DNA from 2 places in the Streptomyces sp. NPDC059787 genome. Region 1 is predicted to be linked to the other one. Evidence: riboswitches for the same ligand, from Rfam matches in the RefSeq annotation. Region 1 holds a riboswitch; the other holds the start of a gene.
The links. A riboswitch is a leader RNA that binds a small molecule or an ion and turns the genes downstream of it on or off. The one in region 1 is predicted to bind cyclic di-AMP.

Region 1 (4,456 bases):
ATCCGGTCGCGGATGGAGGAGATCCTGGTCCGGCACACGGGCCGCAGCGCGGAGCAGGTCCGGGCGGACATCGAGCGGGACAAGGTCCTCGACGCGCAGGCGGCGGTGGAGTACGGCCTGGCGGACCGGATCGTGCCCGGCCGCAGGAACCTGTTCCCCGCCTCCGGCGCGAGGTGAGCCGCGGATGCTGCCACCGGAGCTGCCGCCGCTGCCCGCGCTGACCCGCGCGGAGGCCGAGTTGATCGACCGTTACCTCGAGGCCGTCGACCTGCTCGGCCGGGTCAACCCGGCCCTGGGCGGTGACACCTACCGCGGACTGCGCGCGGCTCAGGCGCTGGTCGGCAAGGCCGTCGCGCTGCGCGACGCGCTGACCCTGATGCACCGGCGCGGCGAGAGCGAACTGCACTCCGACACACTGGCCCGGGCCCTGCGCGTGCTGGACGGCGAACGGCGCACGGCCAGGGTCACGCTGCCGCCGGCCCCCGGCAGTTGACCCCCGTCGGCCCCGGACGGCGGCCCCGGTCGGCGGTGCGTCCCGGCCGGGGGTTGAAACGGACCAAACGGCGTACCCCCGTCCGGCGTAGACGAACCTGCTGTTTTCGGGCGCACGGAGTTGCGCAACGCGCGTACCGCACGGACGGAACGGTGCTTTCCACCCCTGGTCCGCGGCTCCCCCGGGCCCTCGGCGGGGGCCCGAACACGGAGGCGTCCACCCGAACGGGTGATTGGTGAGTAACAACACAAACCCCACGTTCCGTTGGGATTTCGATCGCGCCATGAGCCAAGATCCCTGACTGACGACAAGACCCCGCCGCCGCGGCGGGGCGATCCGGGCGGACGCCGAGTCCTGCCGCCGCCCGGATGACCGGTCGACAGGAGTGGATCGGCAGGAGTGGAGGACCCAGGCACGACGGGCCGCCGGGACGTCAGTTCCGAGCAGTCCTTGGGGTGAAGCCGCACATGTGCGGCCGGGCCACTTCGCCAGCCCGAATCCGACAGGTCATCCTTCACAGGCGGCTGACGAAGGGTTGCGCATGACTGCGCTCAATCGTGTCCCGTCTCTCATGGCCCGGGCCGGCACGGCCTCGGCCCTCACCCTGGCCGCCGTGGGCGGCTCCATCATGGTCCCCGGCGCCGCCTCGGAGGCGGCCGCCGCGGGCCTGGCCACCAAGGCGCTGAACATCGCCGCCTCCAAGAAGGGCTCGCCCTACAAATGGGGCGCCACGGGACCGTACAGGTTCGACTGCTCGGGTCTGACGCTGTACTCGTTCAAGAAGGCGGGCAAGAAGCTGCCGCGCACCGCCGCCCAGCAGTACAACAAGACGCGCCACATCTCCGCCGGGAACCGCAGGGCGGGAGACCTGGTGTTCTTCCATTCGGGTGGCTACGTCTACCACGTCGGCATCTACGCGGGTAAGGGCAAGATCTGGCACGCCCCGAAGACCGGGGACGTGGTGCGCCTGCAGAAGATCTGGACCCGCAGCGTCTCGTACGGCCGGGTGAGGTGACCGCGGCGGGCGGCGGTGCCCCGGGGCACCGCCGCCCGGTCACTGCTCCTGCTGTCCCGCCGCCGTGACCGCCTCGGCGGCCTGGACGGTCCACGGGAGTTCGACCGACACGGTCTTGCCGCCCTCGCGCGTGGGGCGGATTCTGAGCCTGCCGCCGCACTCCGCGGTCAGCCAGCGGATGATGACCAGCCCGCGGCCGTTGTCCTGCTGGACCGCCGCGGGCAGCCGCTTGGGGAACCGCGGGTGGCTGTCCGTGACACCGATGTGCACCCGTTCGTCACGGACCAGGACGACGTCCACGGTGAACGTGGGCGACTGCCCGAACGTGTGCTGCACCGCGTTGGTGGCGAGTTCGGAGACGATCAGCCGGATGGTGTCGCACAGTTCCGCGTCCGCCGGCATGCCCCATTCCTCCAGCGTGCCCACCACATGGGCACGGGCGGCCGACACCGAGGCGGGATCGCTCGGCAGAGTGACGGATGCTTCCAGATGGTCTGCCATGGCGACGTCGTCCCTTTCCCACGGGGCCGCAGTCCGACACGGAGCGGATGGTTCGAGTACGGTCCCGCACTGGTGCTTCGCCGCCAGACTGCCATCCCCGCACGGCGCAGGACGGCGATCCACCAAGATGTGCATATATCTGTCGCTCAAAACGGTGAACTCTGCGACGGGAGACCGTATCCGGGCGACCCGGAAGGAGTAAGGAGAAGTCCATGCAGCACGGTCCCGCGGTGCGCCGCCGGAAACTGGGTGCCGAACTGCGCGCGCTGCGCACCTCGGCGGGACTCACCAGCGGTGAGGCGGCCCGCCTTGCGGGCTGGCACCAGTCGAAGGTGAGCCGGATCGAGACGGGTACGAGCGGGGTGAAACCGGCCGACGTGCGGTTACTGCTCGACGCCTACGGCGTGGCCGACCCGCAGCTGCGGGAGTTGCTGCTGGTGCTGTCGGGCTCCGGTGACGGCGACGGACGGCATCACTGGTGGCACGCCTACCGGGGCGTACTGCCGCCGACCTACCGGGACTTCATCAGCCTGGAGTCGCAGGCGAGCGCGATGCGCACCCTGGAGACCACGGTGATCCCGGGGCTGCTGCAGACACCGGAGTACGCGCGCGCCGTGACGGAGGCGGCCCTGGAGGACGCGTCGGAGGAGCGCCTGGACGCGCTGGTGGAGGTGCGGCTGGCCCGGCAGGACGTGCTGCGGGCGACGCCGCCGCTGGAGCTCAGCGCGGTCCTGGACGAGGCGGTGCTGCGCCGGGAGGTCGGCGGTCCCGGCGTGATGGCCCGTCAGCTCAACCGGCTGGTCGAGGCGGCCCGGCTGCCCCAGGTGCGGTTGCAGGTCCTGCCGTTCAGCGCCGGCGCGCACATCGGCGTGACCGGCCCTTTCGTAATCTTTTCATTTTTGCGCACTTCTGATCTGGACGTGGTTGTTCTCGACCACTTGACGAGTAGCCTCCATCTGGAGCGGAAAGAAGACCTCCGGGTGTACTCGGAGGCCTTCGACGCCCTCTCGATCCACGCCCTTTCACCCGAGGACTCGTTGGATTTCATCGCCGGCGCAGCCGCCGGCGCGTAAGGAGGCACGATGCCCGTACCGCCTCGGACCATCCCTTCCGGCCTCGCACTGCGCGATGTGAGGTGGCTGCGCAGCAGCTACAGCACGGGGGCGAACAACTGCGTGGAGACGGCCCGGCCGGCCGCCGGCCCCCTGGCCGGACTGCTCGCCGTGCGCGACTCCAAGGCCCCGGACGGGCCCGCGCTGCTCTTCTCCCCCGCCAGCTGGACGGAGTTCGTGACCGCGGTCGGCTGACGACCCGACCGGTCAGCCCGTCGTCGGGCGACGCACGGCCGTGTCCCGCCGACTCATGGCCGCGTCTCGCCGATCACCCGTACAGCGCGTTCGATCTCCGCCCCGGACAGGTCCGCGCGGGCGGTCAGTCTGAGCCGTGAGACACCGTCGGGCACGGAAGGAGGACGGAAGCAGCCCACGGACAGACCGGCCGCCCGGCAGTCGGCCGCCCATCGCACGGCCTGTTCCGGGGAAGGGGCGCGCACGGAGACGACCGCGGCGTCCGGGCGCACCGCTTCCAGACCCGCGGCCGTCAGCCGGGAGTGCAGTTGCCGCGCCACCTCGCCCGCCCGTGCCGCGCGCCCCGGCTCACGGCGCAGCAGCCGCAGGGCCGCCAGGGCCGCCCCCGCCGCGGCGGGGGCGAGTCCCGTGTCGAAGATGAACGTCCGGGCCGTGTTGACCAGGTGTCCGATCACCCGGGCCGGGCCGAGCACCGCTCCGCCCTGGCTGCCGAGCGACTTGGACAGCGTCACCGTCACGACGACGTCGTCGGCGCCCGCCAGTCCCGCCGCGTGCGGGGCCCCGCGTCCGTCGTCGCCGAGCACACCGAGACCGTGCGCGTCGTCGAGCACCAGACCCGCGCCGTGCTCCCGGCACGCCTCGGCGAGCCCGGTGAGCGGGGCGGCGTCGCCGTCCACCGAGAACACCGTGTCGGACACCGCGACCGCGGGCCCGTCGTGCCCGTCCAGCGCCTTGCGCACGGCGTCGGGATCGGAGTGCGCCACGACCTGCGTGGTGCCGCGGGCGAGCCTGCAGCCGTCGATCAGCGAGGCGTGGTTGCCCGCGTCGGAGACGATCCTGGAGCCGAGCGGGGCCAGCGCGGTGACGGCGGCGAGGTTGGCCGCGTAACCGGAGGAGAAGACCAGGGCCGCCTCGAAGCCGCAGAAGGCGGCCAGTTCGCGTTCCAGTTCGGTGTGGAGCCCGGTGGTGCCGGTGACGAGCCGGGAGCCGGTCGACCCGCCGCCCCAGGTCCGCGCGGCCCGCGCGGCGCCCTCGGTGACCTCCGGATGCCGGGCCAGACCCAGGTAGTCGTTGCTCGCCAGATCGAGCAGCGGCGTGTCGGCGGCCCGGGGACGCAGGGTGCGTACGAGTCCGGCCCGG
Region 2 (4,456 bases), on a different contig from region 1:
TACTTCGAGACCATGCCCGCCCACCAGCTGGAGCTCGCCCTCTGGCTGGAGGCCGACCGCATGGGCTCCCTGCTGACCGCCCTGGACGACGAGTCCATGGAGAACCAGCGGGACGTCGTCAAGAACGAGCGCCGCCAGCGCTACGACAACGTCCCCTACGGCACCGCCTTCGAGAAGCTGACCGCCCTCGCCTACCCGGAGGGCCACCCGTACCACCACACGCCCATCGGCTCGATGGCGGACCTGGACGCGGCCACCCTGGAGGACGCCCGCCAGTTCTTCCGCACGTACTACGCGCCGAACAACGCCGTGCTCTCCGTGGTCGGCGACATCGACCCGGAGCGGACGCTCGCCTGGATCGAGAAGTACTTCGGCTCCATCCCGGGCCACGACGGCAAACCCGCCCCGCGCGACGGCTCGCTGCCCGACGTCATGGGCGGGCAGCTGCGCGAGATCGTCGAGGAGGAGGTCCCCGCGCGTGCGCTGATGGCCGCCTACCGCCTGCCCGAGGACGGCACGCGCGCGTGCGACGCCGTCGACCTGGCGCTCACCGTCCTCGGCGGCGGCGAGTCCTCGCGGCTCTACAACCGGCTGGTACGGCGCGACCGTACGGCCGTGGCCGCCGGCTTCGGCCTGCTGCGGCTGGCCGGGGCCCCCTCCCTGGGCTGGCTGGACGTGAAGACGTCCGGCGACGTGGAGGTGCCGGTCATCGAGACCGCCATCGACGAGGAGCTCGCCCGGTTCGCCGAGGAGGGCCCCACGGCGGAGGAGATGGAACGCGCGCAGGCCCAGCTGGAGCGCGAGTGGCTCGACCGGCTCGGCACGGTCGCCGGCCGCGCCGACGAACTGTGCCGGTACGCGGTCCTGTTCGGTGACCCGCAGCTCGCCCTGACCGCCGTACAGCGCGTCCTGGAGGTGACGGCGGAGGAGGTGCAGGAGGTCGCCAAGGCCCGCCTGCGCCCCGACAACCGCGCGGTGCTCGTCTACGAGCCCGTCGCCCCGGAAGCCGGAGACGCCGAGGACACCGAGGAAGCCGCCGCAGCCGCCGGCACCGACGAGAACGAGGAGGCGGCGAAGTGACCGAGCTCGCCACGATGGACTTCCACCCGCAGCCGCAGGCGGGCGACGCCAAGCCCTGGGCCTTCCCGGCCCCCGAGCGCGGCACGCTCGACAACGGCCTGACCGTGCTGCGCTGCCACCGCCCCGGTCAGCAGGTCGTCGCCGTCGAGGTGCTCCTCGACGCGCCCCTGGAGGCCGAGCCGGCCGGTCTCGACGGTGTCGCCACGATCATGGCGCGGGCCTTCTCCGAGGGCACCGACAAGCACTCCGCCGAGGAGTTCGCCGCCGAGCTGGAGCGCTGCGGCGCCACCCTGGACGCGCACGCCGACCACCCCGGCGTCCGCCTCAGCCTGGAGGTCCCGGCCTCCCGGCTCACCAAGGGACTCGGACTGCTCGCCGACGCGCTCAGGGCGCCGGCGTTCGCCGACAGCGAGGTCGAGCGGCTGGTCCGCAACCGCCTCGACGAGATCCCGCACGAGCTGGCCAACCCCTCCCGCCGCGCCGCCAAGGAGCTCTCCAAGGAGCTGTTCCCGGCGAGTGCCCGTATGTCGCGTCCGCGCCAGGGCACCGAGGAGACGGTCACCGGCATCGACTCCGCGGCCGTCCGCGCCTTCTACGAGAAGCACGTCCGCCCCGCCACGGCGACCGCCGTGGTCGTCGGCGACCTCACCGGCATCGACCTGGACGCGCTGCTCGGCGACACCCTGGGCGCCTGGACCGGCTCCTCGGCGCAGCCGCGGCCCGTTCCGCCGGTGGCCGCCGACGACACCGGGCGCGTCGTGATCGTGGACCGCCCCGGCGCCGTCCAGACGCAGCTGCTGATCGGCCGTGTCGGCGCGGACCGGCACGACCGCGTGTGGCCCGCGCAGGTGCTCGGCACGTACTGCCTCGGCGGTACCCTCACCTCCCGCCTGGACCGCGTGCTGCGCGAGGAGAAGGGCTACACCTACGGCGTACGGGCGTTCGGCCAGGTCCTCAGGTCCGCCCCGGACGGCACCGGCGCGGCGATGCTGGCCATCAGCGGCTCCGTCGACACCCCGAACACCGGCCCCGCCCTCGAGGACCTGTGGACGGTGCTGCGCACGCTCGCCGCCGACGGGCTCACCGACGACGAACGCGATGTCGCGGTGCAGAACCTCGTGGGCGTGGCGCCGCTCAAGTACGAGACCGCCGCGGCCGTCGCGAGCACCCTGGCCGACCAGGTCGAGCAGCACCTGCCCGACCACTACCAGGCCGACCTGTACCGGCAGTTGGCCGCGACCGGCACCGTGGAGGCCACCGCGGCCGTCGTGAACGCCTTCCCGGTGGACCGCCTGGTGACCGTCCTCGTCGGTGACGCGGCGCAGATCAAGGCACCCGTCGAGGCCCTCGGCATCGGCGAAGTCACCGTCGTGACGGCCGAGTAGCGAGCGGCGAGGACGCACGCGCGCGTGGGGCCCTGGTGACACGAAAGTCATCAGGGCCCGCTTATGCCCGAATCGGGGCGGAAGTTGCCCGTCTGACCTGTGGGATGCGCTACAAAAACCGGGATTCGTTTGAGGATCGGGAGACGGCCCGCTTAGCGTCATCCGGGCTGTTCGTCGGGCAGTGCGCCGCATCCGCGGCACCGGACAGTCATCGCCGAGTCCCCCTACGGCGCGAGCCAGGGGAGCCGGGGACCCACCGCAGTCCCTGGGGTGAATCGGACGCCCGCGCGTGTCGCGAGGGGGCCCGTAGGAGACCTTCCTGCTCCGAACCCGTCAGCTAACCCGGTAGGCGAGAGGGAAGGAAAGGACCAGCCTGTACATGGCGTTCACCCGCGCCCCGGGCAAGCACCGTCGTCCCAGCCGGACGCAGCGCGGCACCGCCCGCGTGGCGGGCGTCGCGGCGCTCACCACCACCGGCGTCGTCGGCTCCCTCGCGGCCCCCGCACTCGCCGCCGAGCCCGCTGCCGCACAGACCGGCCTCACGCCCGTCGTCACCCTCGGCGACGCGATCGCCGACCGGATCGACGCCCAGGCGGCCGCCCAGCACGAGGCCGCCCGGGAGGCGGCCGAGGCCGCCGCGCGGAAGGCCGCCGAGGAGGCCGCGCGCGAGAAGGCCGCCAAGGCGGCCGAGGAGGCCCGCGCGGAGAAGGAGCGCGCCGCCCGGGAGGCCGAGCGCGAGCGCCTCAACACCTTCGTCTCCCCGATCCCCGGCTCGTACGTCTCGACCGGCTACCAGGCCGGCAGCTCGCTGTGGTCCTCCGGCAGCCACACCGGTGTCGACTTCCACGCCGCGAGCGGCACCTCCGTCCGGTCGGTCGGCGTCGGCACCGTCGTCGAGGCCGGCTGGGGCGGCTCGTACGGCAACCAGGTCGTCATCAAGATGCACGACGGCACGTACACCCAGTACGCCCACCTGTCGTCCATCGGCGTCTCGGTGGGCCAGCAGGTGGCCGCCGGACAGCAGATCGGCCTCTCCGGCGACACCGGCAACGTCACGGGCGCGCATCTGCACTTCGAGGCCCGCACGGGCGCCGATTACGGCTCCGACCTCGACCCCGTCGCCTACCTCCGCGCGCACGGTGTGAACCTCTGACCCGTCCGCTTCCCGATGCCCCGGCTCCCCGAGCCGGGGCATCGGTGTTTCCGGGAACCGCCGCAACGCTTGTCCAAAAAATATGCATGGATTCCGGCCCGCCGTCGTGAATTACCGCCGATTGCAATAGAGTCGCGGAACACACGTCAATCGTCGGCGTTTCACGGGGATTAATCCGGAGGTTCGTCATGCGCATTCCCGCGCACTCGGTGTGCACGGCGATCCGGGACGACATCGTCGCGGGTGTCCACGAGCGCGGCGGCCGGCTCACCGAGGAAGTGCTCGCCCGCCGTTACGGCGTCTCCCGCGTCCCCGTCCGGGAGGCGCTGCGCACGCTGGAGGCCGAGGGATTCGTGGTGACCCGGCGGCACGCGGGCGCGTGCGTCGCGGAACCCACCGAGCAGGAGGCCGCCGACCTGCTGGAGATGCGCATGCTCCTCGAGCCGCTCGGTGCCTCCCGCGCGGCCCAGCGCCGCACCGAGGCCCATCTGAAGGTGCTGCGCGGCCTGGTCCGGCTGGGGCAGGAACGCGCCCGCCAGGGCAACAGCGACGACCTGCGCTCCCTGAGCGGCTGGTTCCACGAGACGCTCGCCCAGGCCACCGGCAGCCCGGCACTTACCTCGACACTGACCCAGCTGCGGCACAAGATCGCCTGGATGTACGCCGCCGAGGGGCCGTCCGATCCCGTCGAGTACTGGGCGGAGCACGGCGCGATCGTGGACGCCGTGGCGCGCGGCGACGGCGACCGCGCGCGGTCGGTCACGGCGCTGCACACCGAGCGGGCGAGCGCCGGGCACCGCCTGCGTTTCGCCTCCGGAGCCGGCCGCGCGGACCGTGT

Region 2: linked by a shared signal. The riboswitch ahead of ACFV5H_RS10090 (M23 family metallopeptidase) and the one ahead of ACFV5H_RS27845 (C40 family peptidase) in region 1 are both predicted to bind cyclic di-AMP.

What each region holds. Positions count from the first base shown of each region.
Region 1 covers NZ_JBHWHX010000035.1:74,652-79,107, reverse strand. The annotation lists gene ACFV5H_RS27855 (ATP-dependent Clp protease proteolytic subunit) at 1-177, shown strand, start outside; gene ACFV5H_RS27850 (hypothetical protein) at 185-493, shown strand; cyclic di-AMP (ydaO/yuaA leader) riboswitch at 829-1,031, shown strand; gene ACFV5H_RS27845 (C40 family peptidase) at 1,035-1,508, shown strand; gene ACFV5H_RS27840 (ATP-binding protein) at 1,548-2,009, opposite strand; gene ACFV5H_RS27835 (helix-turn-helix domain-containing protein) at 2,222-3,082, shown strand; gene ACFV5H_RS27830 (DUF397 domain-containing protein) at 3,092-3,316, shown strand; gene ACFV5H_RS27825 (8-amino-7-oxononanoate synthase) at 3,370-4,456, opposite strand, start outside.
Region 2 covers NZ_JBHWHX010000008.1:101,705-106,160, reverse strand. The annotation lists gene ACFV5H_RS10100 (M16 family metallopeptidase) at 1-1,080, shown strand, start outside; gene ACFV5H_RS10095 (M16 family metallopeptidase) at 1,077-2,465, shown strand; cyclic di-AMP (ydaO/yuaA leader) riboswitch at 2,668-2,832, shown strand; gene ACFV5H_RS10090 (M23 family metallopeptidase) at 2,845-3,618, shown strand; gene ACFV5H_RS10085 (GntR family transcriptional regulator) at 3,807-4,456, shown strand, end outside.